Regions from separate parts of the Streptomyces sp. NBC_00829 genome, predicted to be linked through region 2. Evidence: riboswitches for the same ligand, from Rfam matches in the RefSeq annotation. Region 2 holds a riboswitch; each other region holds the start of a gene.
The links. A riboswitch is a leader RNA that binds a small molecule or an ion and turns the genes downstream of it on or off. The one in region 2 is predicted to bind cobalamin.
Positions count from the first base shown of each region.

Region 1: another riboswitch for cobalamin. It lies ahead of OG293_RS10985 (ribonucleoside-diphosphate reductase subunit alpha); the one in region 2 lies ahead of OG293_RS28315 (cobalamin biosynthesis protein).
Region 3: another riboswitch for cobalamin. It lies ahead of OG293_RS25860 (prenyltransferase/squalene oxidase repeat-containing protein); the one in region 2 lies ahead of OG293_RS28315 (cobalamin biosynthesis protein).
Region 4: another riboswitch for cobalamin. It lies ahead of OG293_RS32760 (5-methyltetrahydropteroyltriglutamate--homocysteine S-methyltransferase); the one in region 2 lies ahead of OG293_RS28315 (cobalamin biosynthesis protein).

Region 1 covers NZ_CP108867.1:2,646,874-2,654,478, forward strand. Annotated here, with positions in the region: gene OG293_RS10965 (extracellular solute-binding protein) at 1-889, opposite strand, end outside; gene OG293_RS10970 (GntR family transcriptional regulator) at 1,172-1,936, shown strand; gene OG293_RS10975 (DUF3311 domain-containing protein) at 2,137-2,427, shown strand; gene mctP (monocarboxylate uptake permease MctP) at 2,424-4,073, shown strand; cobalamin riboswitch at 4,421-4,564, shown strand; gene OG293_RS10985 (ribonucleoside-diphosphate reductase subunit alpha) at 4,707-7,088, shown strand; gene OG293_RS10990 (ribonucleotide-diphosphate reductase subunit beta) at 7,088-7,605, shown strand, end outside.
Region 2 covers NZ_CP108867.1:6,360,871-6,368,475, reverse strand. Annotated here, with positions in the region: gene OG293_RS28330 (class II aldolase/adducin family protein) at 195-857, opposite strand; gene OG293_RS28325 (anion permease) at 1,083-2,333, shown strand; gene OG293_RS28320 (hypothetical protein) at 2,346-2,567, shown strand; cobalamin riboswitch at 2,715-2,852, shown strand; gene OG293_RS28315 (cobalamin biosynthesis protein) at 2,957-3,922, shown strand; gene OG293_RS28310 (cobyric acid synthase) at 3,919-5,448, shown strand; gene OG293_RS28305 (putative cobaltochelatase) at 5,489-7,567, shown strand; gene cobO (cob(I)yrinic acid a,c-diamide adenosyltransferase) at 7,567-7,605, shown strand, end outside.
Region 3 covers NZ_CP108867.1:5,829,156-5,836,760, reverse strand. Annotated here, with positions in the region: gene OG293_RS25890 (hypothetical protein) at 1-126, opposite strand, end outside; gene OG293_RS25885 (N-acetylmuramoyl-L-alanine amidase) at 578-1,066, shown strand; gene OG293_RS25880 (ferredoxin) at 1,183-1,416, opposite strand; gene OG293_RS25875 (aldehyde dehydrogenase) at 1,416-2,876, opposite strand; gene OG293_RS25870 (hypothetical protein) at 2,919-3,137, opposite strand; gene OG293_RS25865 (MBL fold metallo-hydrolase) at 3,249-4,283, shown strand; cobalamin riboswitch at 4,450-4,584, shown strand; gene OG293_RS25860 (prenyltransferase/squalene oxidase repeat-containing protein) at 4,693-5,934, shown strand; gene OG293_RS25855 (SCO2322 family protein) at 5,934-6,590, shown strand; gene OG293_RS25850 (energy-coupling factor transporter transmembrane component T) at 6,890-7,605, shown strand, end outside.
Region 4 covers NZ_CP108867.1:7,287,477-7,295,081, forward strand. Annotated here, with positions in the region: gene OG293_RS32740 (alpha/beta hydrolase) at 1-506, opposite strand, end outside; gene OG293_RS32745 (alpha/beta hydrolase) at 784-2,391, opposite strand; gene OG293_RS32750 (alpha/beta hydrolase) at 2,792-4,405, opposite strand; partial or broken gene OG293_RS32755 (pyridoxine 5'-phosphate oxidase C-terminal domain-containing protein) at 4,609-5,077, opposite strand; cobalamin riboswitch at 5,254-5,473, shown strand; partial or broken gene OG293_RS32760 (5-methyltetrahydropteroyltriglutamate--homocysteine S-methyltransferase) at 5,631-6,002, shown strand; gene metE (5-methyltetrahydropteroyltriglutamate--homocysteine S-methyltransferase) at 6,274-7,605, opposite strand, start outside.

The sequences.
Region 1 (7,605 bases), 3.7 Mb from region 2:
TCTCGAGCTTGTCGGCGAGCTTGCCGACCTTGTCGTTCTTCGGGTCGGCGGCAGTGCCACCCTCCCAGGCCGCGCTGAAGATGGTCGCGGACTTGCCCTGGCCGAAGACGACCGGACGGTCGGCCTCGTCCTTGGTCTTGTCACCGTGCATGTACTTGTCGATGATCGACTTGTACTCGTTGAGGCCCTTGAGGGACTCGGGCGAGGAGAGGTTGGCCTTCCACTGGTCGCCGTCCTTCTTGGCGATGGAGCCGCCCGCGTCGTAGACGAAGGACATCGCGGCGTACCAGTCCGGCGAAGGCTGGTACCAGGCGCTGAACTTGTCGCCCTTCTTCTGCTGGATCTTGTCCAGGGCGGCGGTCAGCTCGGCGTACGTCTTCGGGGCGGCCTTCACGCCGACCTCGGCGGCGAGGTCCTTGCGCCAGGTGCCGACACGGCCACCGGCGTAGTACGGGACGCCATAGGTCTTGCCGTCGTACTGCGTGGACTCCTTGAGGCCGTCCAGCCATGCGTCCGACTGGTCGAACTTCTTCGGGTCGACCTCGGCGAAGGCGCCCTTCACCATGTAGCCGAGCATCTCGGTGTTGCCCATTTCGACAACGTCCGGAGCCTTGTCCGTGGCAAGCACGGCGTCAAGCTTGGTGTTCTTGTCCGGCCAGCCGTAGTACTCGTGCTTGATCTTGATGCCGGGGTGCTTCTTGACGACCGCGTCGTCGGCCGCCTTCACCAGCTCGGGCCAGTTGTTCTGGGCGTCGACGGTGAGCCAGACGGTCAGCTCCTTGGCGTCGCTCCCGGCGGCCTTGTCCCCGCCCTTGTCCGAATCACCACAGGCCGCAAGGCCGACCATCATGCCCGCGACGCCGATCGCCGCAATGAGCTTGCGCTTCACGCCACCCTCCTCAGGGATGCCTGCAACCCCTGCTCACCGCAAAGAGATACGACGAGTGCTACTCGTGGGGCTGGGACCTGGCCTCTAATGGTTTAGACCAGTACCGGGAGCTTGGCCTAGACCTTTAGGGGTGTCAAGGGTGTATAAGAAGGGCAGTCGCGTCCGTTATCGGACCGACACCTGAGGGAGGTCGCCGACCCGTGACCGGCCCGTGCCACCATGTGAGCGCGACAGACGGAGGAGCCGGTGACGGCAGCAGCGCAGGAGTCGGGAAGGCGGGGCATGACCACGGACGGAGGCGGCACCGAAGCCGAGAGCGGGTCCGTGACCCGCACCGCACGGGTGCCCAAGTACTACCGGCTCAAGCGGCATTTGCTCGATATGACGGAAACGCTCCCGCCCGGCACGCCGGTGCCACCGGAGCGGACGCTTGCGGCCGAATTCGACACCTCGCGCACGACCGTGCGCCAGGCGCTTCAGGAACTGGTCGTCGAGGGCCGCCTGGAGCGCATCCAGGGCAAGGGCACCTTTGTGGCCAAACCCAAGGTTTCGCAGGCCCTTCAGCTCACCTCGTACACCGAGGACATGCGGGCCCAGGGCCTGGAGCCCACCTCGCAGTTGCTCGACATCGGGTACGTCACGGCCGACGACACGCTGGCCGGACTGCTCGACATCTCGACGGGCGGACGGGTGCTGCGGATCGAGCGGCTGCGGCTGGCGAGCGGCGAGCCGATGGCGATCGAGACCACACACCTTTCGGCCAAACGCTTCCCCGCTCTGCGGCGGTCGCTGGTCAAGTACACCTCGCTCTACACCGCGCTGGCGGAGGTGTACGACGTCCATCTGGCCGAGGCCGAGGAGACCATCGAGACCTCCCTGGCCACCCCGCGCGAGGCGGGACTGCTCGGCACGGATGTCGGCCTGCCGATGCTGATGCTCTCGCGGCACTCGCTCGACGCGCAGGGCGAGCCGGTGGAGTGGGTGCGCTCCGTCTACCGAGGAGACCGGTACAAGTTCGTGGCGAGGCTCCAGCGCCCCGCCCCCTGACCGCACCGCACATCGCGACACTCATGGCGCCGCAACGACCGTTGCGGCGCCATGCCGTGTTTCCGGCCACCGTGCCCAGAGGTGCCGAGCAGTCGTTGCCGTACCGATATGCGGACGGGGGTGACTCGCTTCGAAGCCCTCGCCTAGATTTCCTGCGCACTACAGGTATCAGGTGGTCAGCGAGGGGACGGAGACACCGAATGTCCGCAGTGCCCGAGGCGCCCGACGCGCCCGAGGCGCCACAAGCGCCCGAACCGAAACAACCGGTCATCACGCCGGTACGGGTGATCATCGCCCTCTGCCTCTTCGCGCCGTTCGTCGCGATGCTCTGGGTCAGCTCCTACGCGAAGACCGAACCGGCCTTCGCCGGGATCCCGTTCTTCTACTGGTACCAGATGCTCTGGGTGCTGATCTCCACGGCGCTCACCATGATCGCCTACACGCTGTGGCAGCGCGATCAGCGCGCCCGCAAGGGGGGTACGTCGAAGTGAAGGACGGCGTGAACGGCGTCGCACTCGCCGTCTTCATCTGCTTCTTCGTGGCCGTCACGGTCATGGGCTTCCTGGCCGCGCGCTGGCGCAGGGCCGAGAGCGACAGTCTCGACGAATGGGGGCTCGGCGGCCGGTCGTTCGGCACCTGGGTCACCTGGTTCCTGCTCGGCGGCGACCTGTACACGGCCTACACCTTCGTGGCCGTCCCGGCGGCGATCTACGCGGCGGGAGCGGCGGGCTTCTTCGCCGTCCCGTACACGATCCTCGTCTACCCGCTGATCTTCACCTTCCTGCCCCGGCTCTGGTCCGTCTCGCACAAGCACGGATACGTCACCACCTCGGACTTCGTCCGGGGGCGCTGGGGCTCGAAGGGCCTTTCGCTGGCGGTCGCCGTCACCGGCATCCTGGCGACGATGCCGTACATCGCGCTGCAACTGGTCGGCATCCAGGCCGTGCTGGACGTGATGGGCGTCGGCGGCGGCGAGACCACGAACTGGTTCGTCAAGGACCTGCCGCTGCTGATCGCCTTCGGCGTGCTGGCGGCGTACACGTACTCCTCCGGACTGCGGGCGCCCGCGCTCATCGCGTTCGTGAAGGACACGCTGATCTACATCGTCATCGCCGTCGCGATCATCTACATCCCGATCAAGCTGGGCGGCTTCGACGAGGTCTTCACGAAGGCGGGCGACGCGTTCGCACAGATCAACCCGGTGACCGAGAAGCCACGGGGTGCCCTGGCGCCGGGCGAGGCGGGACAGTGGGGTTACGCGACGCTCGCCCTGGGCTCCGCGCTCGCGCTCTTCATGTATCCGCACTCGATCACGGCGACGCTCTCCTCGCGCAGCCGGGAGGTGATCCGCCGCAACACGACCATTCTTCCGCTGTACTCGCTGATGCTCGGGCTGCTGGCGCTGCTCGGCTTCATGGCGATCGCGGCGGGCGTGAAGGTGAAGAACGGCCAGCTGGCGATCCCGCAGCTGTTCGAGAACATGTTCCCCGACTGGTTCGCGGGTGTGGCGTTCGCGGCGATCGGCATCGGCGCGCTGGTGCCGGCGGCGATCATGTCGATCGCGGCGGCGAATCTGTTCACGAGGAACATCTACAAGGACTTCATCAAGCCCGACGCCACGCCCGCACAGGAGACCAAGGTCTCCAAGCTGGTGTCCCTGCTGGTGAAGGTCGGCGCGCTGGTCTTCGTGCTCACGATGGACAAGACCGTGGCCATCAACTTCCAGCTCCTCGGCGGCATCTGGATCCTCCAGACCTTCCCGGCGCTGGTGGGCGGCCTGTTCACCCGCTGGTTCCACCGCTGGGCGCTGCTGACGGGCTGGGCGGTCGGCATGATCTACGGCACCACGGCGGCGTACGGAGTGGCGAGCCCTACGCAGAAGCACTTCGGCGGGTCGTCCGCGGAGATCCCGGGCCTGGGTGAGATCGGCTACATCGGTCTGACGGCGTTCGTCCTGAACGTGGTGGTGACGGTGGTCCTCACCTTCGCGCTGCGGGCGGCGAAGGCGCCGGAGGGTGTGGATGAGACGGTGCCGTCCGACTACACGGCGGACGCGGGTGATCCGGGCGTGAAGGTGACGCTGCCGTCGGCGACGGCTCCGGCTGAGGCGGAGGCGGAGGCGGAAGCCAGCCGCTGAGGCGCAGTTGGTGACGTGGGCCGTCGCGCCTCCCTCCGGGGGCGCGGCGGCCTCGCTCTTCCCGCGGGGTCCGGGCGGCACCGGAGGTGGGACCGGGAGGGATTGAGGACGCGCCCGCAAGGCGTCAGGGGTCAAGGGTGCGGCCCCGAGAGCAGCCCCCCGGTGCTGTCGGACGAGGCCGAGCAGTCCAGCCCGTCCGGCCATGGGGGACACCGCCCGAGGGCCCCCACATCGGCCCCGGCAGCGCCGTCCCGAGCGCGGTGCACGGCATGCCGAAACCGCCGAAACGCCCGCGAGTTGTCGCCCACCGCAACGACCGCGACACAACATGTGGGGGGTGCCGCATCGACCCGCCCCCACATGTATGCTCGTGCTCGCTGTCGCCGCAGGGGAATCCGGTGAGAATCCGGAACTGTCCCGCAACGGTGTGATGTGGTGCGCTTTGTCGCACCCCGCCAGTCCGAGGACCTGCCGACGGCGCATCCGGCTCGACCGAACCGGGTGCCCAGACGTCCGGGCCTCGCGGTTGGGCCGGTGGACGCCGTGCCGTGTGCTGCCCAACTCCGGGTGCCCACACGCCGTACGGCCTCCTCTCCCCCCGCCGGCCCAGAGCCGAGCGAGGGAGAGCACCACGTGACCATCGCGCCAGCCGATCCGGCTTCAGGCATTTCCGAGCAGGTGGCCGACGGCCCCGGGACCGCGCTTCTGCGGACCCTGACCGAACTCACCGCGGATCTGCCCGACACCGACCCGGGCCGTGTCGCCGCCGCCGCGCTGCGCGGCCGGAATGCCGGATCGGACGCGGCGGAGCTCCGGAGCCTCGCCACCGACGCTGCCGCGGGGCTGATCTCCGAGGACCCGGCCTACTCCCGGCTCGCCGCCCGGCTGCTGACCCGTCACATCGCCGACGAGGCCGCCGGACAGGGTGCCGTCGCCTTCTCCGCGTCGGTCGCCGTCGGTCACCGCGAGGGTCTGATCGCCGACCGCACCGCCGAGTTCGTGGTGCTGCACTCCGCGCGACTGGACGCCCTCGTCGACCAGGCCGCGGACGACCGGTTCGGCTACTTCGGTCTGCGCACCCTCTACAGCCGTTACCTCCTGCGGCACCCGATCACCCGTCAGGTGATCGAGACCCCGCAGCACTTCATGCTGCGCGTCGCCTGCGGCCTCGCCGAGGACGACTCGGTCCGCGCCCTGGACGAGGTCTCCGCGCTGTACGGCCTGATGAGCCGGCTGGACTACCTCCCTTCCTCCCCCACGCTCTTCAACTCCGGCACCCGCCACCCGCAGATGTCGTCCTGCTATCTGCTGGACTCGCCGCTGGACGAGCTCGACTCGATCTACGACCGGTACCACCAGGTCGCACGGCTGTCGAAGCACGCGGGCGGCATCGGCCTGTCGTACTCCCGTATCCGTTCGCGTGGTTCGCTGATCCGCGGCACCAACGGGCACTCCAACGGCATCGTCCCGTTCCTCAAGACCCTCGACGCCTCGGTCGCCGCGGTGAACCAGGGCGGCCGGCGCAAGGGCGCCGCGGCCGTCTACCTGGAGACCTGGCACTCCGACATCGAGGAGTTCCTGGAGCTGCGCGACAACACCGGTGAGGACGCGCGGCGTACGCACAACCTCAACCTCGCGCACTGGATCCCCGACGAGTTCATGCGCCGCGTGGAGGCCGACGCCGACTGGTCGCTGTTCTCGCCGGCGGATGTGCCGGGCCTGGTGGACCTGTGGGGCGACGAGTTCGACGCCGCGTACCGCACGGCGGAGGCCGAGGGGCTCGCGCGCAAGACCATCCCGGCGCGGGACCTGTACGGCCGGATGATGCGCACGCTCGCCCAGACCGGCAACGGCTGGATGACGTTCAAGGACGCCTCCAACCGCACCGCCAACCAGACCGCGGAGCCGGGCAGGGTCGTCCACTCCTCGAACCTGTGCACCGAGATCCTCGAGGTGACCGACGACGGCGAGACGGCCGTCTGCAACCTCGGCTCGGTCAACCTGGGCTCGTTCGTCGTGGGCGACGGCATCGACTGGGAGCGGCTCGACGAGACCGTCCGTACGGCGGTGACCTTCCTGGACCGGGTCGTCGACATCAACTTCTACCCGACCGAGCAGGCCGGCCGCTCCAACGCCAGGTGGCGTCCCGTGGGCCTCGGCGCGATGGGACTCCAGGACGTCTTCTTCAAGCTCCGCCTGCCCTTCGACTCGCCGGAGGCGAAGGCGCTCTCGACGAGGATCGCCGAGCGGATCATGCTCGCCGCGTACGAGGCTTCCTGCGACCTTGCCGAGCGTCACGGCCCGCTGCCCGCCTGGTCCGAGACCCGCACCGCCCGTGGCGTGCTGCACCCGGACCACTACGGCGTCGAGCTCAGCTGGCCGGAGCGCTGGGACGCGTTGCGCACCCGCGTGGCGAGCGGTGGCATGCGCAACTCGCTGCTGCTGGCGATCGCGCCGACCGCGACCATCGCCTCGATCGCCGGTGTGTACGAGTGCATCGAGCCGCAGGTCTCCAACCTCTTCAAGCGCGAGACGCTCAGCGGTGAGTTCCTCCAGGTCAACGCCTACCTGGTGCAGGAGCTCAAGGAACTCGGCGTCTGGGACCCGCAGACCCGCGAGGCGCTGCGCGAGTCGAGCGGCTCGGTCCAGGGCTTTAGCTGGATCCCGGCGGACGTCCGCGCGCTCTACCGCACGGCGTGGGAGATCCCGCAGCGCGGCCTGATCGACATGGCCGCCGCCCGCACCCCGTTCCTGGACCAGTCGCAGTCGCTGAACCTGTTCCTGGAGACGCCGACCATCGGCAAGCTCAGCTCGATGTACGCGTACGCCTGGAAGCAGGGGCTCAAGACGACGTACTACCTGCGCTCGCGCCCGGCGACCCGGATCGCCCGCGCGGCCGGGGGCGGCACCTCGGCCGCCACCGCCACCGTCCCCGCACAGCAGGCGTCCGCGCCCGACGCCGACGCGATCGCCTGCTCCCTGGAAAACCCCGAGTCCTGCGAGGCCTGCCAGTAATGACCGCCGAGAACAAGAACCTCCTGGACCCGGGCTTCGAGCTGACGCTGCGTCCGATGCGCTACCCGGACTTCTACGAGCGCTACCGCGACGCGATCAAGAACACCTGGACCGTGGAGGAGGTCGATCTCCACTCCGACGTGGCCGACCTCGCCAAGCTGTCCCCGGGTGAGCAGCACATGATCGGGCGGCTGGTCGCGTTCTTCGCGACGGGCGACTCGATCGTCTCCAACAACCTGGTGCTCACGCTCTACAAGCACATCAACTCCCCCGAGGCGCGGCTGTATCTGAGCCGACAGCTGTTCGAGGAGGCCGTGCACGTCCAGTTCTATCTGACGCTGCTGGACACCTACCTCCCCGACCCTGACGACCGGGCGGCAGCGTTCGACGCGGTCGAGGAGATCCCCTCCATCCGCGAGAAGGCACAGTTCTGCTTCAAGTGGATGGACTCGGTCGAGAAGATCGAGCGGCTGGAGACGAAGTCCGACCGGCGCCGCTTCCTGCTGAATCTGATCTG
Region 2 (7,605 bases):
CCCGAGCGCCCGCCCGACGTGACCGGCGACCCCTGTCGCCCGAGCCCACCCCCACGCGACCGGCGACCCGTGTGCCCGAGCCCACCCCCACGCGACCGGCGACCCGTGTGCCCGAGCCCACCCCCACGCGACCGGCGACCCGTGTGCCCGAGCCCACCCCCACGCGACCGGCGACCCGTGTGCCCGAGCGCGGCTCAGCCGCGCTGGCCGTAGCCGCTGAGCTTCTCGCCCGCCTCGCGCAGCTGCGCGGCGGAGAGCAGGCTCGGCGCGCGCCCGGGCACCGACGCGGCGGTCAGCCAGAGCCGGCACATCCACTCCAGCTGGGCGGTGCGGTCGTAGGCCTGGTCGAGGCTGTCGCCGTACGCGACGGTTCCGTGGTTCTGGAGCAGACAGGCGGTGCGCCCGCGCAGGGCGCCGAGCATGTTCGCGGCCAGCTCCTGGGTTCCGTACAGGGCGTAGGGGGCGACGCGGACGCTCCCGCCGAGGGCCGCGGCCATGTAGTGGACGGGCGGGAGCTCGGGGACGAGGGTGGAGACCGCGGTGGCGTGCACGGCGTGGGTATGGACGACCGCGCCCGCGCCGGTGTGACGGTAGACCTCCAGATGCAGCGGCAGCTCACTGGTGGGGGCCAGGTCGCCGAGAAGCTGCCTGCCGTCGAGTCCGACCCCGATCGCGTCCCCGGGCGTGAGCCGCTCGTAGGGCACTCCGCTCGGGGTGACCAGGACCAGCTCGCCGACCCGCACCGAGACATTGCCCGACGTGCCCACCACCAGGCCCTCCGCCGCCGTCCTGCGGGCGGTGGCCACGAGGTCCTGCCACGCCTTCTCGATCACTTCCTGTCGCACCTGATCGGTCATGCGCCGATCCTGTCAGGCGGGGACGGAATGCCACAGGGCGGATGGATGATGGAGATCACTTGAATCACCATAAATACGGCATTTCCCCGACGCCATCGCGGCCGTCACAAGCGGAGCGAGGAATCCTCACCCGAGGACACTCCAGAGCCGATCACAGTTCATCTTCCGTTCACCCAGGTTAACTACGTTCGCCGGGCCACTGACGTCAAACGATTGCCTGGGTAAATGGAACACATCACCTTGCTGCTCGCGATTGTGATCGTGACAGCGCTCGTGTTCGATTTCACGAACGGTTTCCACGACACCGCCAACGCGATGGCGACGACCATCTCGACCGGCGCTCTGAAGCCCAAGACGGCGGTGGCCATGTCCGCCGCGCTCAACCTTGTCGGGGCGTTCCTGTCCGTGGAGGTCGCCAAGACGATCTCCAGCGGGATCGTCACCGAGTCAGGCATCACCCCCGAAGTCATCTTCGCGGCGCTCGTCGGCGCCATCCTCTGGAATCTGCTGACCTGGCTGATCGGTCTGCCCTCCAGTTCCTCGCACGCCCTGATGGGCGGACTGATCGGCGCCACCGTCGCCTCGGTCGGCGTCAGTGGGGTCAACGGCGGCACGGTCGTCACCAAGGTTCTGATCCCCGCGATCGCCGCTCCTCTGGTGGCGGGCCTCGCCGCGTTCCTGGCCTCCCGGCTCACGTACAAGATCGGCAAGAACGCCGACGAGAAGGCCACCGCGAAGGGCTACCGCTCCGGCCAGATCGCCTCGGCGGGCCTGGTCTCCCTCGCCCACGGCACCAACGACGCCCAGAAGACGATGGGCATCATCACGCTGGCGCTCGTCGCCGGGGGCGTGCTCTCGCCCGGCTCCAACCCTCCCCTGTGGGTCATCCTCTCGGCCGGACTCGCGATCGCGATGGGCACCTACCTCGGCGGCTGGCGCATCATCCGCACCATGGGCAAAGGCCTCACCGACCTCCAGCCGCAGCAGGGCTTCGCCGCCCAGACCAGCGCCGCCAGCGTCATCCTGGCCTCCTCCAACCTCGGCTTCTCGCTGTCGACCACGCACTCCTGCTCCGGCGCCGTGATGGGCGCGGGACTGGGCCGCAAGGGCGGTGTGGTCCGCTGGTCGACCGCCACCCGGATGTTCGTCGCGTGGGGCCTGACCCTGCCGGCCGCCGGGCTGGTGGCCGCGGGCTCGGAGTTCGTGACCAAGCAGGGCGGTTGGGGTGTTGCGGTGGTCGCCGCGTTCCTGATCGGCGCCTGCGCGGCGATCTGGCTCGTCTCGCGCCGCCAGGTCGTCGACCACACCAACGTCAACGAGGCGGACGCCGACGCCGAGCCCGCCGGTGTCGTGACGGCCGCGATCGCCGCCGTCTCCCCGCCGCCGGTCGGCACGCCCGCGCAGGATCTCAAGACGACCATCTCGGCTCCGGCCCCCGCGGCCGACTCCGAGCCGCCCCAGCCGGCCACGGTGTAAGGACAGATCAGCATGAACATCGACTGGGCAGCACTCGGCTCCGTCTTCGGCGTGAGCCTCGTGGCCACGGTGGCTCTCGTGAGCCTGTTCACCCTCGGCGTGGTGGGCATGACCAAGCAGGAGTCCGCCGCCGCGCAGGGCGGCTCCGCGGCGCTCGCACGCACCGGCGCGTACGCCTGCTTCGCGCTGTGCGCCGGGGCCGTGGCGTACGGCATCTATCTGATCGTCACCTGAGGGCGCGCCTTCACCACCCGTCCCACCAGCCGGGCCGGTCACCCCTCCCGGGGCGGCCGGCCCGGCGTGTGTGCCGCAGCACACTCTCCCTTCGCAGGTCAAAGGCAAGTTGACGGCCGTTCTCGCAGCGTGGTGGACTGCCGAGGCCATCTGGGACATGTCGTGGGAGACACGTCCCTGGGCGGCAGAAGAGGAAGCCGGTGCGAATCCGGCGCGGTCCCGCCACTGTCACGGAGGAGCACTCCTCCGGAAGCCAGGAACTCTCGCCGCCCGTCACGTCGAACCAGGGCGCGGACACCCTGAGTGAGGACATATCGCCATGCCCGGCTGCGGTTCACTTCCTGCTGTGAGTACGAAGGCCCTACCAGGCGGAACGCCGGCCTGAACCGATGCGTGCCGACCGTGAATTCGTGTACGGCGCCGCCGCCGGCCTCGCCGGTGACCTGCTTCTCGGTGACCCTCGCCGGGGACATCCGGTCGCCGCGTTCGGGCGGGCCGCGTCGCGTGTCGAGCGTGCACTGTGGCGAAACCACCGGGGCTGGGGTGCGCTGCACACCGCCGTGTGCGCCGGGGGCGCCGTCGCTGCCGCCGCGCTTCTCGGCCGCGCCCTGCGGGGCCGCCCCGCCGCTTCCGTCGCGCTGAACGCCGCCGCCACGTGGGCCGTCGTCGGCGGCACCTCGCTCGGCCGGGAGGCGCGGACCATCGGCGGCGCACTCGCCGCCGGGGACGTGGACGCGGCCCGGGAGCGGCTGCCGCATCTGTGCGGGCGTGATCCGCACTCCCTGGACGAACAGCAGATCGCCCGAGCCGTGGTGGAGTCCGTCGCCGAGAACACCTCCGACGCGGTGGTGGGCGCCCTGGTCTGGGGCGCGCTCGCGGGTGTCCCCGGCCTCGTCGGTTTCCGCGCGGTCAACACCCTGGACGCGATGGTGGGGCACAAGTCGCCCCGCTACCGGCGGTTCGGCTGGGCCTCGGCCCGCGTCGACGATGTGGCCGGCTGGCCGGGCGCCCGGCTCACCGCCGCTCTCGCTGTGCTCGCGGGCGAGGACGCGCGCGGGGCGGTGCGCTCTTGGCGGAACGACGCGAAGAAGCATCCGAGCCCCAACGCGGGACCGGTGGAGGCCGCGTTCGCGGGGGCGCTCGGCGTACGGCTCGGCGGCACCCTCTCGTACGGCGGACGTGTTGAGCACCGGCCGGTGCTCAACAGCGGGGGCCGCCCGGTGGAGTTCGGGGACATCGAACGCGCCGTGCGGCTCTCCCGCCGCGTCGGCTGGCTGACTCTGGCGACCTGCGCGGCGGGCCGCGTCGCGGGGCACGCGCTGCGCGCGCGGCGCGCCGGAAAGGGGCGGGGATGAGCAGGCGCAGGGGCGGCGGACTGCTGGTCGCGGGGACCACGTCGGATGCCGGAAAGAGCGTCGTCACGGCCGGGATCTGCCGCTGGCTGGTGCGGCAGGGGGTGAAGGTCGCGCCCTTCAAGGGACAGAACATGTCGCTCAACTCGTTCGTGACGCGCGAGGGCGCGGAGATCGGGCGGGCGCAGGCCATGCAGGCGCGGGCCGCGCGCGTGGAGCCGAGCGCGCTGATGAACCCGGTGCTGCTCAAGCCCGGCAGCGACCGTTCCAGCCAGGTCGTGCTGATGGGAAAGCCGGTCGGTGAGCTGAGCGCCCGTGGCTACCACGGCGGACGCCAGGAGGCCCTGCTCGGCACCGTCCTGGAGTGCCTGGAGGAACTGCGGGGCACGTATGAAGCCGTGATCTGCGAGGGGGCGGGCAGTCCGGCCGAGATCAATCTGCGGCGCACGGACATCGTGAACATGGGCATCGCGCGGGCCGCACGGCTGCCGGTGCTGGTGGTCGGCGACATTGACCGAGGCGGCGTGTTCGCCTCGTTCTTCGGTACGACGGCGCTCCTCGCCCCCGAGGACCAGGAGCTGATCGCGGGTTACCTGGTCAACAAGTTCCGCGGCGATGTGTCGCTCCTCGAACCGGGCCTGGAGATGCTGCACGGGCTCACCGGTCGGCGCACCTACGGGGTGCTGCCGTACGCGCACGGTCTCGGCATCGACGAGGAGGACGGGCTGCGCGTCTCGCTGCGCGGGGCCGTACGCGAGTCGGTGGTCGCGCCCCCGGTCGGCGAGGACGTGCTGCGCGTCGCCGTGTGCGCCGTGCCGCTGATGTCGAACTTCACGGACGTGGACGCGCTGGCCGCCGAGCCGGGCGTCGTCGTGCGGTTCGTGGACCGGGCCGAGGAACTGACCGACGCCGACCTGGTGGTCGTGCCCGGCACCCGGGGCACGGTCAGGGCACTCGAATGGCTGCGCGAGCGCGGTCTGGCCGCGGCTCTGGCACGCCGGGCCGCCGAGGGGCGGCCTGTGCTCGGCATCTGCGGCGGCTTCCAGGCGCTGTCCGAACAGATCGACGACGAGGTCGAGTCGAAGGCGGGACGGGTCCCCGGGCTCGGACTGCTGCCCGTACGCGTACGGTTCGCGGTCGACAAGACGCTGGCCCGCCCGGTCGGCGACGCGCTCGGAGAGACGGTCGAGGGCTACGAGATCCACCACGGGGTCGCCGACGTGCTCGGCGGGGACCCTTTTCTGGACGGCTGCCGGGTCGGCTCGGTATGGGGCACCCACTGGCACGGCTCGCTGGAGAGCGACGGCTTCCGCAGGGCTTTCCTGCGCGAGGTGGCGTCGGCCGCCGGCCGGCGTTTCGTACCGGCACCCGGCACCTGCTTCGACGCGCTGCGCGAGGAGCAGCTGGACCGGCTCGGCGATCTGATCGAGGAGTACGCCGACACGGACGCCCTGTGGCGTCTCGTCGAGTCGGGGGCCCCCGCCGGCCTTCCGTTCATCCCGCCCGGAGCGCCCGGAGGCTCGTCATGAGCACCGGCAGGCCGGCGGACACCGTCGTCAAGGAGGCGTTGTGAGTACCCCGTATCCCTTCACCGCGATCGTGGGGCAGGACGACCTGCGGCTCGCGCTGCTGCTGAACGCCGTCTCCCCGGCGGTCGGCGGTGTGCTCGTACGCGGTGAGAAGGGGACCGCCAAGTCGACCGCGGTGCGCGCCCTTTCCACGCTGATTCCCGAGGTCGCGGTGGTCTCCGGGTGCCGGTTCTCCTGCGACCCCGGCCTTCCGGACCCGGCGTGCCCCGACGGTCCGCACGAGCCCGGGGGCGGTCTCGCGCGGGCCGCCCGGACCGTCGAGCTGCCGGTCGGCGCCTCCGAGGACCGTCTTGTCGGCGCGCTCGACATCGAACGGGCGCTGGCCGAGGGTGTGAAGGCCTTCGAGCCGGGGCTGCTCGCCGAAGCGCACCGCGGGATTCTCTACGTCGACGAAGTGAATCTGCTCCACGACCACTTGGTGGACCTGCTCCTCGACGCGGCGGCCATGGGCGCCTCGTACGTCGAGCGTGAGGGCGTCTCGGTGCGGCACGCCGCGCGCTTCCTGCTGGTGGGCACCATGAACCCCGAAGAGGGCGAGCTGCGGCCTCAGTTGCTGGACCGCTTCGGGCTCACCGTCGAGGTCGCCGCCTCCCGCGAGCCCGACCAGCGGGTGGAGGTGGTCCGGCGGCGGCTCGCGTACGACGACGATCCGGCCGCCTTCGCCGGGCGCTGGGCGGAGACCGAGGCGGCCCTGCGGGAGCGGATCGTGGCCGCGCGGGCGCTGCTTGGCGGGGTCCGGCTCGGGGACGGCGCGCTGCGGCAGATCGCGGCGACCTGCGCGGCCTTCGAGGTGGACGGCATGCGCGCGGACATCGTGATGGCGCGCACGGCGACGGCGCTGGCCGCGTGGGCGGGGCGCGCGGACGTCACGTCCGAGGACGTGCGCCAGGCAGCCCTGCTGGCGCTCCCCCACCGTCGTCGGCGCAACCCCTTCGACGCTCCGGGGCTGGACGAGGACAAGCTCGACGAGACGCTGGAGGAGTTCGGCGACGACGACCCGGAGCCGGACCCGGGTCCGGAGGGGCCCGGGTCCGGCGGTGGGCAGCCGCCGCAGGACGGCCCCGGCACACCGCCGGATGCCGGCGGCGGCCAGGACGACCCTTCCGTGCCGCCGCAGGAGGCCCCGCTGCCACCGGCTCCGGTCGGCGCCGAGCAGCAGGCCGTACGAGCCGCGGAGCCGTTCCGTACGAAGATGCTGACCGTGCCCGGTCTCGGCGAGGGCGCGGCCGGGCGCAGGTCCCGGGCGCGGACCGAGCACGGCCGGACGACGGGTGCCCGGCGTCCCCGGGGGGCGCTCACCAAGCTGCACCTGGCGGCGACCGTGCAGGCGGCGGCGCCGCACCAGCGGGCGCGGGGACGCAGCGGGCGCGGTCTTGTGGTCCGGCGCGACGATCTGCGCCAGGCCACGCGTGAGGGGCGTGAGGGAAACCTCGTGCTGTTCGTGGTGGACGCGTCGGGGTCGATGGCCGCCCGGCAACGGATGAGCGCGGTCAAGGGCGCGGTCCTTTCGCTGCTGCTCGACGCGTACCAGCGACGCGACAAGGTCGGGCTGATCACCTTCCGCGGCAAGGAGGCGGAGGTGGCCCTGCCGCCGACGTCTTCGGTGGACGCGGCGGCGGCCCGGCTCGAACTGCTTCCGACCGGCGGCCGTACGCCGCTGGCCGCCGGGCTGCTGAAGGCGCACGACGTCCTGCGCGTGGAGCGGATGCGCGATCCGGCGCGCCGCCCGCTGCTGGTCGTGGTGACGGACGGCCGCGCGACGGCGGCCGGGAGCCAGGCGGGCACCACCCGGTCCGGGGCCGCCGGCCCCGGCGGACGGGTACGCGTCCCGGGGGCGCACGGCGATGCCGTCGCCCTCGCGTCGCGGGCCGCCCGGCTGCATGCCGCCGAGGGCACCGCCGCCGTTGTCGTGGACTGCGAGTCGGGGCCGGTGCGCCTCGGGCTCGCCGGGGAACTCGCACGTGATCTCGGCGGCACCGCCGTCACCCTGGACGAGCTGCGCGCCGACAGCATCGCCGGGCTTGTCAGGGACGTCACCGCAACCGGAAGGGCCGCCTGATGCCGCAGGGACAGCCGACCATCGTGCCCAGGGACGGA
Region 3 (7,605 bases), 530 kb from region 2:
CTGCGCCGCCTCGAGGAGATGGACGCTCTCCCCCGCGGGGGAGGGCCGGCGGGTGGAGGACAAGCGGTCCGGGGTCTCGTAGAACTGCCTGTCCGAGGGACAGAAGACCTCGTACCGCTTGTCCATGGTGCTCCCCCTGTCGGCGACGTGGCATCGAGATTTCCACGGCTGTCCTGGGGCCGCACAGTCACGCGTGTCATGAGATCACTGTGCGAAACGCACAAGTCAACCTCTGTGCCCCGCCGTTCGAACACGCCCCGCTGTTACCGTCTCATCACATTCCCATGTGGTCGTGATCACATGAGCGGGCCACATTGTGCGGCATGCCCACTTCCTGCAACGGCCGTACGGCCTCCGGCGCGCCGACGTGGAGGCACCTGTGAACACGCCGCGTCGGCGACTGACCCGGCGCAGCGTGTTCATCCTCGGGGGAGGGCTTCTCCTCGCTCCGGTGTCAGCGGCCGTCCTCCTCTGGGAGGGGCAGTCCGCGACGCAGACCCCGGCCGCTCCGGGGGCACCCGCCGCCCAGCAGGGCGGTGTCCCGTCCGCCTTCCCGGGCTCCCCGCCCCCCGGATGGATGCCAGGCGTCGCCCAGAAGCCGATTGGCGCGAACTTCAGCCGGGGCGGGAGGGAGGGGCAACGGGGTCTGATACTGCACGTACAGGAGGGTGAGGGGTCGCTGTTCGAGTGGTCCTCCGAACCCTCGACGCGGAGTTCGGCCCATTTCTGGGCGTCGCAAGCGGGCGAGATCGAGCAGTATGTATCGGTCCACGACCGCGCCTGGACGCAGAGAGCGGGCAATGCCGAGTGGGTGTCGATAGAGACTTCGGGCTTTGCCGGTAAACCCCTCACCACGGCGCAGGTTGACGCCGTCGCGCGCGTCTACGCGTGGGGCGCCCGCGAGCACGGCTGGCCTCTTGAGGTGACGGACTCCCCGAAGGGGCGGGGCTTGGGCACTCATGCCATGGGCGGAGGTGCCTGGGGTGGGCACGCTTGTCCCGGGACGGCACGAGCGCAGCAGCGCGAAGTCATCATGAGCCGCGTGCGGACATTCCGGCAGACCTGACGAACACGGGCTGACGTCAATGGCGGTCAGAGTTGCACCGACTGATACGTCGGGCAACGGCGTCCGTATCCGAGGCCGTGCGCCGACCCGCCGGGGATCAGGGGAACGGCCAGCCCTCAGTCCTCGGGTGGAAAGACCGGCTCCCCGCTCTCCAGGAGGGCGATCGAGATCGCCTCGACCGGGCAGTTCTCCGCGGCGGCGAGGATCTGCTCGTTGGCGTCGGCGTCGGCGGCCCGCGGATGCGACTGCCGGGCGGAGTCCAGCGCGAAGCCGTCGGGGGCGTGTCCCACGCACATGCCGGATCCGATGCACACGCTCCGGTCGACCTCGACGTGCCAGCGGTCCCCCATCACTTCTCCCCGTACCCGGCGGGCAGATGGATCATCTTGTGCTCCAGGTACTCGCCGTACCCCTCGGGCCCGAACTCCCGCCCCAGTCCGGAGTTCTTGTAGCCGCCGAAGGGTCCGAGCATGTCGAGACTGAACGTATTGACGTTGTACGTCCCCGTCCTGACCCGTCGCGCGAAGTCGATGCCCCGCTCCACGTCGGCCGTCCAGACACTGCCGCTGAGCCCGTAGTCGGAGTCGTTCGCGATCTTCGCCGCCTCGGTCTCGTCGCCGTAGGGCAGCAGGCAGACGACCGGGCCGAAGATCTCCTCGCGGGCGATGCGCATGGAGTTGTCGACACCTCCGAAGAGCGTGGGCTCGACGTACCAGCCCTGTTCACGTCCGGCGGGACGGCCGCCGCCGGTGAGGAGCTTGGCGCCCTCCTCCTGGCCGATCCTGATGTAGTCGAGGGAGCGCTGCTGCTGACGGCGGGCGACGAGGGGACCGACCTGGGTCGCCGCGTCGAGCGGGTCTCCGACGACGAGCGCGGAGGCCGCGGCGGCGAAGGCTTCGGCGAACTCGTCGTAACGGCTGCGCGGGGCGAGGATACGGGTCTGGGCCACGCACGCCTGCCCGTTGTTCATCCAGGCCGCGGGCACGATTCCCGCGACGGCCGGGGCGAGGTCCGCGTCGGGCAGGATCACGGCCGCGGACTTGCCGCCCAGCTCCAGGGTGACGCGGGTGAGGTTGCGCGAGGCGACCTCCATCACCCGCTTGCCTGCGGCGACGGACCCGGTGAAGGACACCTTGTCGATCCCGGGGTGGCCCACCAGATACTCGCTCACCTCGCGGTCCGCGGGCAGGATGGACAGGACGCCCTCCGGCAGCCCGGCCTCCTTGGCGATCTCACCGAGGATGTACGAGTCGAGGGGCGACTCGGGCGAGGGCTTGAGCACGACGGCGCAGCCGGCCAGCAGCGCGGGCCCGAGCTTGGCGGCGGCGGTGAACTGCGGCACGTTCCACGGCACGACGGCTGCGACGACCCCGACGGGTTCCCGCCGCACAAGGATCGGCCCGAGCACTCCGTCCCGCCGCTCCTCGTGCGTATACGCGCGCGCAACGGTGATCGCCGCGTCCCAGACCATCATCGCGCCGAGCGCCTGGGCGAGCACGCTCCAGGAGTACGGCGACCCGTTCTGCGAGCTGATGGACCGGGCGATCTCCTCGTGCCGGACGGCGATCGCGTCCTTGATCCGCCCGACGACGGCGATCCGCTCCTCCAGGGTGGCCCGGGGCCAGGGCCCCTCGTCGAACGCCTTGCGCGCGGCGGCCACCGCGCGGTCGACATCCGCGCGGGAGGCGTGCGGGACGCGTCCGAGGACCTGCTCGGTATGGGGCGAGACGACCTCGATGACATCGGCGCCGAGGGGGTCGGTCAACTCCCCGCCGATGAACAGCTTTCGGTGTTCCACAAGCTCGGTCATGGCTGCTGCCTCCCGCTGCCCGGCGCACTTTCTGACACTGATTCAGAACTGATACCAGTTCTCGTTCAAGTAGTCCACGGCGGGAACCGGAGAGCGTTCCGACGCCTCACCCGTGCCGGCGGGCAGGGAATCGCGGGGCATCGAGCCCGGACGGCCGCCGGGATCGAGCGGCCGAGACGCGACGGCCGGCGCGTCCTCGACGGCCTCCACCTCCATCCGCGGCTTCTCGCTCGCCGATGCCACCGCTTCTCGCGAATCCATCCACGAACCCCATCAGTCAACTCCCCCGGAGAACCGGTCGACTCGGGCGACTATTGGAACCAGTTCTAGTTATAGTGGGCATGCCGTGCCGCCGAGAGAGATGAGAACCTCATGACGCAGGTGACCGACCACGGCGGAGGCGTCTGGGCCATCGAGGTGCCCATCCCGGACAATCCCCTCGGGCACACCCTCGTCCATCTCCTCGACACCGACCGCGGCCCCGTCCTCATCGACACGGGCTGGGACGACCCGGCCTCCTTCGACGCCCTCGCCGCCGGGCTCGGATCACTCGGCGTCCAGGTCGCCGGCCTGCACGGTGTGGTCATCACCCACCACCACCCCGACCATCACGGTCTGTCGGGACGCGTCCGGCAGGAGTCCGGGGCATGGATCGCGATGCATGCCGCCGACAGTGCCGTGGTGCGGCGCACCCGTGATGCCGAACCGGAGCTCTGGCTCGGCTACTTGGCCGACAAGCTCAGCAGAGCGGGCGCGCCCGACGCACACACCGCCCCGCTGCGCGAAGCCCGCGCCTCGGGGCGGATGCGTACGCTGCCGGGACTGCGCGCCGCCCTGCCCGACCGGGAGATCGTCCCCGGCGAGCTGCTCGACCTGGCCGGGCGGCGGCTGCGGGCCGTCTGGACCCCGGGGCACACACCCGGCCATGTCTGCCTCCATCTGGAGGAAGCCCACCCGGCGATGCGGCCCGGCAACGGCCGGTTGTTCTCCGGGGACCATCTGCTGCCGGGGATCACCCCGCACATCGGCCTGTACGAGGACCCGGACGACGCGACCGTCACCGACCCGCTCGGCGACTACCTCGACTCACTGGAGCGGATCGGCAGGCTGGCCCCCGCGGAGGTGCTCCCGGCGCATCAGTACGCCTTCACCGACGCCGCGGCCCGCGTCCGGGAACTGCTCACCCACCACGAGGACCGCCTCACGGGTCTGCTCGCCCTGCTGGCCGAGCCGCTCACCCCGTGGCAGGTCGCCGAACGGATGGAGTGGAACCGGCCCTGGGAGCAGATTCCGTACGGGTCGAGGAACATCGCGGTCTCGGAGGCCGAGGCGCATCTGCGCAGGCTGGTGAAGCTGGGACAGGCGGAGGCGCTGACCGGTACCCCCACCACCTTCGTCGCCGCCTGATCCGCCCCGCCCGGCGCATGCGCCCGTCGGGTTCATGGCCACGTCCGCCCCGCCGCCACCCCCCGCCGCCGCTTCCGCCGTCGGCTCGACGGCCGCCCACCGCCTCGGCCCGGCCGGTCCGTGCGCCCGCCGCCCGGGGCGGGATGCGCCCGGTCGTGCACAGGTGACCGGCCGGTAGAGTGTGCGAGTCGTCATCACACTCGTACGGGGGGAAGCCGGTGCGAATCCGGCGCTGACCCGCAACCGTGAGCCGCCCTCGCAGGCGGTGAGCCGGAATGCCTCGTACGGTCGTGACCGGCTCGCGCCACCGGCAGCCGCCGGTGGCCGGCACCGTCGAGGGATACGGGGCCGGAGCCCTGGTGCCTCAGCGTGCCCGTGCCCGGCTCCCGCAGGAGAGGCACACCCCGCCATGACCACCGCCCGCCGCAGCGCCGCCGCGCTCGCCGCTTCCGCCGTACTCGGCATGGCCATCACCTCGGCCGCCGCCCCGGCCGCGATCGCCGCGCCGTCGCCGATACCGTCAGCCGCGCTGCCGCCCGGCCTGTACGGAAAGGGCGACCCGACCTATGACGGCGTGTGGCGTCAGTCGCTCGCCCTGCTCGCCCAGGACACCGCCGGCGTCAAGCCCGCGGCGAAGGCCGTGGCCTGGCTCACCGGGCAGCAGTGCGCGAGCGGGGCGTTCGCCTCGTACCGGGCGGACGCGGCCAAGCCGTGCGACACCAAGCTGCCGCTGGACTCCAACGCCACCGCCGCCGCGGTGCAGGGCCTCGCCGCGCTCGGCGGGCAGGACGCCGCCGTGAAGAAGTCGGCCGGCTGGCTGAAGTCCGTACAGAACGCGGACGGCGGCTGGGGCTACAACCCCGGCGGGGCGAGCGACGCCAACTCCACCTCGATCGTGATCGGCGCCCTCGCGGCAGCGGGCGAGAAGCCGGAGGGCGTGAAGTCCAAGGGCGGCAAGACCCCCTACGACGCGCTGCTGACCTTCGCGCAGCCATGCGGCCCGAAGAACGGCGGCGCGTTCGTCTACCAGCCGAAGCAGCCGGGTATCGTCGCGGACTCCACCGCGGCAGCCGTGGTCGGCGCACACGGCCAGGGCCTGGCCGCCACCGCGGGCGCGAAGGACGCCAAGGGGACGGCCTGTGAGAAGACCACGGCGATCGAGGGCGCCGCACACAACGGCGCGGCCTACCTCGCCACCGCACTCGCCAAGACCGGGCACCTCAACACTCCCCCGATGCCTGGCGCGTCGGACCCGGCGGAGAAGCCCGACTTCGGGAACACGGCCGATGCGGTTGTCGCGCTGAGCGCGCAGGGCCTCGGCGAGCAGGCGAAGAAGCCGCTGGCGTGGCTGGAGCAGAACTCCGCGGCCTGGGCCAAGGAGTCCGGCCCGGCGGCGTACGCCCAGCTGATCTTCGCCGCCCGCGCGGGCGGAGCGGACCCGAAGGGCTTCGGCGGCACGGACCTGGTGGCGGCGCTGAACGCGACGGGCCCCGCGCCCGAGTCGTCCGCGGAGCCCAAGAAGGCCGAAGCCGAGTCGGACTCCGGCTCAGACTCGGGCTCCGGTGTCTGGTGGGTCGCCGGCGCGCTCTTCTTCGCGAGCGTCGGCGCGGGCATCCTGATCAGCGGCCGCCGCAAGAACCGGCAGCAGTGATGCGCCGGCGACTTCTCTCCCTGGCCCTCGCGCTCGGCGCCGCGCTGTCGGTACTGGGCGCGGGGCCGGCGCAGGCGGCCGGTTACCGCTACTGGTCGTTCTGGGAGAGCAGTGGGGGCAGGTGGACGTACGCGACCGAGGGCCCCGCCACGGCACGGCCCACAGACGGCGCGGTCAACGGCTTCCGCTTCTCGGTGAGCGCGGACAGCGGGGACTCGGCGCAGCCGCGCAGGGCCCCGGACTTCACGGCGATCTGCGGCACGACGCCCGCCAGGCCGGACCACAAGCGGATCGCCCTGGTCATCGACCCGGGCACCCAGGAGGACGCCCCCGCGGGCGAGAGGCCGCCCGCCCTGCGGGCGGTGTGCGCCCAGGTGCCGAAGGACGCGACGACCGCGGAGGCGCTGGCGTCGGTGGCGAAGCCGCTGCGCTACAACAGCCAGGCGCTCCTGTGCGCGATCACGGGTTACCCGAAGTCGGGCTGCGGCGAGCAGGTCTCGGCGACGGAGCCGAAGTCGTCGACGCCGCCGAAGGGCGACACCGGGGACGACGGCGGCCCTTCGGTCGGCGTCATCGCGGGCATCGCGGCGGTTGTCGCACTCGGCGGCGCGGCACTGTGGCGCTCCCGCCGCCGCGGGTACCCCGGTCGGCGGTGAACGTGTCCACGGTGGGCCAGGGTCGCGCATGGTCGCTTCCCGCCGGGAGAGTCCGTACCGGGTCGTCCCCGCAGGCGATCGGCGGCCCGCACCGGGCGACCGGTCCGCAAGGCCTCACCGCCGCGGACGGCGGAGAGCCGATCCGGAGGGAACCGGCAACCCGCACCACACGGCCGGGCCGCGTACCCCGACCCGCACCACAAGAGCCCCCGCCCCAGCGCGACAGCCACCGCGGCGACGGCTCCCCGCCACCCCGGTTCCCCCGCCTCCGGCCCCCCGAGGCCAACCGCAGCAACGCCCTGCACGCCGGTGCCTGGTGGCTGTGGGCCCTCGGGCTCGGGGTCGCCGCGTCCCGGACCACCAACCCCCTCCTCCTCGGCCTCATCGTCGGCGTCGCCGGATACGTCGTCGCCGCACGCCGCACCGACGCCCCCTGGGCCCGTTCCTACGGTGCCTTCGTCAAGCTCGGGCTCGTCGTCATCGGCATCCGCGTCCTGTTCTCCGTCGTCCTCGGCTCGCCCGTCCCCGGCATGCACACCCTGCTCACCCTCCCCGAAGTCCCGCTCCCCGACTGGGCGAAGGGCATCCGGATCGGCGGCCGGGTCTCCGCCGAGCAGCTGGTCTTCGCGCTGTACGACGGGGCGAAGCTCGCGACCCTCCTCATCTGCGTCGGCGCTGCCAACTCCCTCGCCAATCCCGCCCGCCTCCTCAAGTCCCTCCCCGGCGCGCTGTACGAGGTCGGTGTCGCCGTCGTCGTCGCGATGACCTTCGCGCCGAACATGGTCGCCGACGTCGTACGCCTGCGGACCGCCCGCAGGCTCCGCGGTCGCCCCACCGGCGGCATCAGGGCAGTCGTCCAGGTCGGAATGCCCGTCCTGGAGGGCGCGCTCGAACGGTCCGTCGCCGTCGCCGCCTCCATGGACGCCCGCGGCTACGGCCGCAGCGCCCACGTCCCGCCCGCCGTCCGGCACACCACCACCGCGCTCACCCTCGGGGGGCTGCTCGGAGTCTGCGC
Region 4 (7,605 bases), 930 kb from region 2:
ACGGTGCGGGCCGACTTCACGTCCTTGGCGAACGTGGCGGCCTTGTAGGGCTGCTGCCAGTTCATCTCCTCCGTCGTCAGACCGCAGCTGACGGGGGAGCTCTTGCCGACGCCGCGCGGGTCGAAGCCGACGAGGTCGTACTTCGCCGTCACGGCCTTCGGCAGCGTGGTCGCCATTTTGTCCGGCATCTTGAGACCCGAGCGGCCCGGGCCACCGGGAATGAGCAGGAGCACACCGCGGCGCTCCTTCTTGGCCATCGTCTTCATCCTCGATATCGCGAGGTCGAGCTTTTTGCCGCCGGGGCGGTTGTAGTCGAGTGGCACCTTGATCGTGGCGCACTGGTAGGCGGCCGTCAGATCTTTGTCGCATCGGTGCCACGAGGGCTTCTGCCGCAGGTATTCCGCCATGGGGTTCTCGGCGGCGCCGGCCGTGGCCGGGGCGAGCGCGGGAACCAGGGTGGCGACGACACTGGCTGCCAGGAAGGGGGCTATGCGTCTGCTTCGCACGTGGGGAAGGTCCTTAGGGATCAGTGCGGGTGTGACACATCTACCCTTCCGTACACGGCAGTTGGACGAATCCGTCGGCAGGACGGAAAGCATGCCCGTCTGTGGATGTACGGAACTGGGGCGACAAGATGGTCCCTCAGTCGTACACCGACGACCCGCTCTTTCCCGTCCTACGTAGTTGGCTCGCTTGGCTCCGTCGGCCTGCCAGAGCAACTGGGGCCCGCTGCCGGAGGAATCGGCAGCAGGCTCACGTCATCTCATGCCAGCCGTGACGGGTTCAGAAGCGGCTGACCATGCCCGGGATGCCCTGAGGCGTCGGGACCGGCAGGGGGCTGGTGCCGCTGCGCGCACCCGCCTCCGCCGGTGCGGCCTTGCAGGTGACGTCCTTCGCCGGCAGCTTGCCGGTGGTCAGGTAGGCCGTTGCCGTCTTGTCGGCGCACGACCCGTTGCCGTAGATGCCGTGGCCGACACCATCGATGACCGTGACCATCTTCGAGCCCTTCAGGGCCCGGTGCAGGCCCCGGCCGCTGGTCACCGGGGTCTGGGAGTCCCACTCGTTCTGGAGGATGAGCGCGCCGACCTTGTTGTCGATCTTCGTGGCCGGCTCGGCGCCCTGCTGCTTCCAGAACGCGCACGGCTTGATGCTGGAGCCGAAGTCGCCGTACAGCGGGTACTTCTTCTTGTCCGAGATCGCGTCGCGGCGGTACTGCTCCGGGTCGGTCGGCCAGGCGCGGGTGTCGGCGCAGACGACGGACCAGGAGCTGGCGTCCTGGTTGTCCGACGGCACCTTCACCTTGGCGGCGGTGCCGAAGGCGGGCGGGGCCGGGCGCTCGGGCTTCCGGGACTCGCGGGTGGGCGCCGAGGTGGTCTTCTTGCCCTCGGCGGCCGCCTTCAGGTCCTTGACGATGTTGGCGGCGTTTTCCGCGTCGAAGAAGATTCCGCGCATCTGCAAGCGGATGTCATCGCCGTTCATCGGGACACCGCTGCCGTCGTTGATCGGCTTGCGGTCGGCTTGGGCGACCAGGTCCCAGAAGGTCTTGCTCACGGCGGCCGGGGTCTTGCCCAGCTTGAAGGTGGAGTGCCGTTTGGCGGTCCACTTGGTCCAGTTGGCGAACGCGGGCTCGGCGCCCTCGGCCCAGACCTGGATCATCCCGCGCCAGACCCGTGCCGGGTCCACGGAGCTGTCCAGCACGAAGCGGTCGACGTTCTTGGGGAACATCTGCGTGTAGACGGCTCCGAGGTAGGTGCCGTACGAGTAGCCGACGTAGGAGATCTTCTTCTCGCCCAGCACGGCTCGGATGACATCCATGTCCCGGGCGGTGTTGCGAGTGGTGATGTGGCGCAGCTTGTCGCCCTGCTTCTTGTCGCACTTCTCGGCGACGGTGCGGGCCGACTTCACGTCCTTGGCGAACGTGGCGGCCTTGTAGGGGCGCTGCCAGTTCATCTCCTCCGTCGTCAGACCGCAGCTGACGGGGGAGCTCTGGCCGACGCCGCGCGGGTCGAAGCCGACGAGGTCGTACTTCGCCGTCACGGCCTTGGGCAGAATCGTCGACATGATCGGCGGCATGTCGAGACCCGAACCGCCCGGGCCGCCCGGGTTGAACAGGAGCACACCGCGGTGCTCTTTCTTGGTGCTGGTCTTCATCCTCGATATCGCGAGGTCGAGCTTTTTGCCGCCGGGGCGGTTGTAGTCGAGTGGCACCTTGATCGTGGCGCACTGGTAGGCGGCCGTCAGATCTTTGTCGCATCGGTGCCACGAGGGCTTCTGCCGCAGGTATTCCGCCATGGGGTTCTCCGCTGCGGCGGCCGTGGCCGGGGCGAGCGCGGGAACCAGGCCCGCGACGGCACTGGCCGCCAGGAAGGGGGCTATTCGTCTGCTTCGCACGTGGGGAAGGTCCTTTGGGATCAGTGCGGGTGGGACGCACTTACCCTTTCGTACATGGCAGTTGGACGAATCCGTCGGCAGGGCGGAATCTGTTCGACCACAGGCGTACGGGCCGGCGCGACAAGATGGTCCCTCAGTCGTACACGCACGACCGGCTCTTCCCCGCCCCGCTCGGATGACTGCGCCGGCACTGTCGGAGCAACCAGCACCGTCCCAGCACTAGCCGCCTGAGCAACTCCCGTGTCCAGGCGTCTCCTTCGCGCCGGTAGCGCAGGCGCAGGTGCCCGTTCGGTGGCCTGAGGATCCGGCGAGTCGCCCATCCCGTCACGACGTGCTGTGGGGCCCACTGCCGGAGGAATCGGCAGCAGGCCCCACGTCATCTCATGTCAGCCTGAGGGGTTCAGAAGCGGCTGACCATGCCCGGGATGCGCCCAGGCGTCGAGCCGGCGCCGCCGCCATCGCCGCCCCCGACCTCGGGCTCGGGCTCGGGCTCCGGGGCCTGGCAGGTCAGGTCCTTGGCCGGGAGCTTGCCGGTGGACAGGTAGGCCGTGGCCGTCTCGTCGGCGCACGACCCGTTGCCGTAGATGCCGTGGCCGATACCCCAGGCGACCGTGACCATCTTCGAGCCCTTCAGGGCCCGGTGCAGGCCCTGGCCGCTGGCCAGCGGCGTCTGGGAGTCCCACTCGTTCTGGAGGATGAGCGCGCCGACCTTGTTGTCGATCGTGGTGACGGGTTCGCTGCCGTCCTTCTTCCAGAACGCGCACGGCTTGATGCTGGAGCCGAAGTCGCCGTACACCGGGTACTTGGCCTTGTCGCGGATCGCGTCGCGGCGGTACTGCTCCGGGTCGCGCGGCCAGGCGCGCGTGTCGGCGCAGACGACGGACCAGAAGACGGCCTCCTGGTTGTCCTCGGGAGTGGCGGCCGCGTCAGCGAGCCGGCCGAAGGACGGTGGGGCCGGGCGCTGCGGCTTCCTGGACTCGCGGGTGGGCGCTGAGGTCTTCCCGCCGGCGGCGGCCTTCTTCAGGTCCTTGACCGTCGCGGCGGCATAGGGCGGGTTGAAGAAGATCCCACGCATCTGGAGGCGGATGTCATCGCCATTCATCGGCACGCCGCTGCCGTCGTCGATCGGCTTGCGGTCGGCCTGGGCGACCAGGTCCCAGAAGGTCTTGCTGACCGCGGCCGGGGTCTTGCCCAGCCCGTACGTCGAGTCCTGCTTGGCGGTCCACTTGGTCCAGTTCGTGAACGCGGGCTCGGCGCCCTCCGCCCAGATCTGCAGCATGCCCCGCCAGGCCCGGGCCGGGTCGACCGCGCTGTCCAGCACGAAGCGGTCGACGTTCTTGGGGAACATCTGCGTGTAGACGGCTCCGAGGTAGGTGCCGTACGAGTACCCGAGGTAGGAGATCTTCTTCTCGCCCAGCACCGCGCGGATCACGTCCATGTCGCGGGCGGTGTTGCGGGTGGTGATGTGGGGCAGCTCGTCGCCCTGCTTGGCGTCGCACTTCTCGGCGAAGGTCTGCGCCCACTTCACGTCCTTGGCGAACGTCTTCTCGTTGTAGGGACGCTGCCAGTGCAGCTCTTCGGTGGTCAGACCGCAGCTGAGGGGAGAGCTCTCGCCGACACCGCGCGGGTCGAAGCCCACGAGGTCGAACTGGTTTGTCACCGACTTCGGCATGCCGGAAGCCATGGACATCGGCATCTTGACACCCGAACCGCCCGGGCCGCCCGGGTTGAGCAGCAGCACACCGCGGTGCTCGGCCTCGGTGCTGGTCTTCATCCTCGATATCGCGAGGTCGAGCTTCTTGCCGCCGGGGCGGCTGTAGTCGAGCGGCACCTTGATCGTGGCGCACTGGAAGGTGGTGGGAGCCGACTCGTCGCAGCGGTGCCACGACGGCTTCTGGTTGAGGTACTGGGCCATGGGGTTCTCGGCGGCGGCGGCCGTGGCCGGGGCGAGCGCGGGAACCAGGCCCGCGACGGCACTGGCCACCAGGAAGGGGGCTATTCGTCTGCTTCGCACGTGGGGAAGGTCCTTTGGGATCAGTGTGTGTAGTATGAACTGATCTTTGCGCACGCGGCAGTTGGGGCGAATCCCCCGGTGGGTCGAAATGGCTTCCGACCGTGGGTGGACGGCCCGGGGCGCTCTGGTCCCCGGGACGTACAACCATGATCGGCTTTTCGACGTCTTACCCGATCAGGGTCCGCCACTGTGCGGAGCAGCCCCTACGGCCACAGCAACTCCCTTACCCAGGCGTCTCCTTGTCGCCGGTAGCGCAGGCGCAGGTGTCTGCGCCGCGCGTCCCCCTGGAAGAACTCCACCTCGGAAGGCTCCAGCACGTACACCGTCCAGGTCCCGGCCATCGCATCCGGGGAGCGCCGCGAGCTGGCGGCCCTTCGCACTGGTGGAGTGCGAGGCGAAGTGCCAGCCGGGCTCGTCGGCGTCGTGCAGCATCAGCGTCCGCAGATCGGGGTGGCCGTGCTCGTCCACGGTGGCGAGGGTCATCGTGTGCGGCTCGGGCTGTCCGGCCGCCGCGGCCTCGGTGAACCAGCGGCGGAAGAGCGGCAGGGGCTCGCCGGTCGAGATGGGATCCGCAGAGCCAGGTCCTGGGCCCCTGGCATGCGCCACAGGGGACGAACTGCCCGCCGTGCGCGCCGGTGAGGTCTGGGTCCTCCACGGCCCGGCGTACCTCATCCGGCCCGGTCCCCGGGTCGTACGCGGTGGCCCGAAGTCCTCGCCCACGTCCTGCACGGCGTCGTGGCCGGGGAGCCCACGCCGCGCCCGAGGCCCGACACCTCCACGGCAGTTGAGAACGCACGGGCGACACGTCCGAAATATGAGCAGGGGTGTTCCACGGCCGGGACGGAGCCTAGGCTGACCCCGCAGCTGGTTCGCCCTGCCCTCCAGGCAGGGGCGTCGCAAGAGGGAATCCGGTGGAACTCCGGAACTGCCCCGCAGCGGTGAGTGGGAACGACCGCCGTCATACGCACTGGTCCCGGCACGGGACTGGGAAGCGACGGCCAGTAGGTGCCTTCGGACGAGAAGGCGCGCCCATGAGTCCGAAGACCTGCCACTGCCCGTGCGTGACCTACGCGCGCGGAGATCTCGGCGACCTCGTGGGCGGGTCGGCGGTGAGGGCGGGCACGGCCGCACCCGAGGGTGTGCGCAAACCGGGCCCCTGTTGCCGTTCCTTCGCGTCCCACGACCGTTCCGAGGTCGCTGACGAGTACTCGCGAAGGAGAGTTCCGTGACCACATCAGCAGCCGCGGGAGCCCGGGCCACCGTCCACGGCTACCCGCGCCAGGGACCGAACCGGGAACTGAAGAAGGCCGTCGAGGGCTACTGGAGGGGCACGGCGAGCGCCGACTCCCTCAGGGAGTGTGCCGCCGGCATCCGCCGGGCCAACTGGCGCAGCCTCGCCGACGCCGGCATTCACGAGGTCCCCACCGGTGACTTCTCGTACTACGACCACGTCCTGGACACCAGCGTCATGGTCGGCGCGGTCCCCGCACGTCACCGCGCCGCCGTCGAGGCCGACGCCCTCGACGGCTACTTCGCCATGGCCCGCGGCACGCAGGACGTCGCGCCGCTGGAGATGACCAAGTGGTTCGACACGTCTTGCCGTCTGTCCAGAAGGCCCATGGACTGTCTATACAGTCCATGGGCCGCCCAGATGGTGCGGCCCCGTCCTGCGTTTCGTGACAGGTCTGTGAGATGTGTGTGAGACACAGCCCGCTCGACGAATCAGCTGCCCGTCGCGGCGAGCTTCGGCAGGCCTTCAGCCGGAGCCGCGCTCGACAAGCCGTGCCCGACCGCCACCGTATGTTTGATGGCGGCGCTGTGCGGCGGGCCTGGACGCTCCGAGCGTCCAGGCCCGCCGGCTTTTTCGATCAGGACCCGGCCAGCTCCTCGCGGACCGTGCGGGCCGCGGCGACCAGGTTCTCCAGGGACGCCCGGGTCTCGGGCCAGCCGCGGGTCTTCAGACCGCAGTCCGGGTTGACCCACAGCCGCTCCGCCGGGATGGCCTCAAGTCCCTTGCGCAGCAAGGCCGCCGCCTCGTCCGCGCTCGGCACGCGCGGGGAGTGGATGTCGTACACGCCGGGTCCGGCCTCGCGCAGATAGCCGTGCTCGGCCAGCTCGCGCGCGACCTGCATGTGCGAACGGGCGGCCTCCAGGCTGATGACGTCCGCGTCGAGGTCGTCAATGGCCTGGACGATGTCGCCGAACTCGGCGTAGCACATGTGCGTGTGGACCTGCGTCTCCGGCCGCACCCCGCTGGTGGTGAGCCGGAACGCCTCCGTGGCCCAGGCCAGATATGCGGGGTGGTCGGCGGACCGCAGCGGCAGGGTCTCGCGCAGGGCGGGTTCGTCGACCTGGATGACCGAAGTCCCGGCCGCCTCAAGGTTGTTGACCTCGTCGCGCAGGGCGAGGGCGACCTGCCGTGCGGTGTCGCCGAGCGGCTGGTCGTCGCGGACGAAGGACCAGGCGAGCATGGTGACCGGCCCAGTGAGCATGCCCTTGACCGGGCGCGAGGTGAGCGACTGGGCGTACGTCGTCCAGCGCACCGTCATCGGCTCGGGGCGGGAGATGTCGCCGGCCAGGATCGGCGGCCGGACGTACCGAGTGCCGTACGACTGGACCCAGCCGTGCTGGGTGGCGAGGTAGCCGGTGAGCTGCTCGGCGAAGTACTGGACCATGTCGTTGCGTTCGGGCTCACCGTGCACCAGGACGTCCAGACCGGTCTTCTCCTGGAACGCGATCACCTCCTGGATCTCGGCCCTGATCCGCTCCTCGTAGCTCTCGGCGCCGATGCGTCCGGCTCTCAGATCGGCCCGCGCGGTGCGCAGTTCGGCGGTCTGCGGGAACGATCCGATGGTCGTCGTCGGCAACGACGGCAGCCCCAGATGCGCGCGCTGCGCCACGCTCCGCTCGGCGTACGGCTGAGCGCGGCGGGCATCGGCGTCCGTGACGGCGGCGGCCCGGACCCGTACGGCGGGGTCGCGGGTGAGCGTCGAACCGGCGCGGGAGGCCAAGTCGGCGCGGTTGACGGCGAGTTCGGCGGCGATCGCGTCGGTGCCCTGGGACAGGCCCTTGGCGAGGGTGACGATCTCGCCTGTCTTCTGCCGCGCGAACGCGAGCCAGCGCAGGATCTGCGGCTCGATGTCCCGCTCGGCGGCGGCGTCGAGCGGGACGTGGAGGAGCGAGCAGGAGGCGGCCACGTC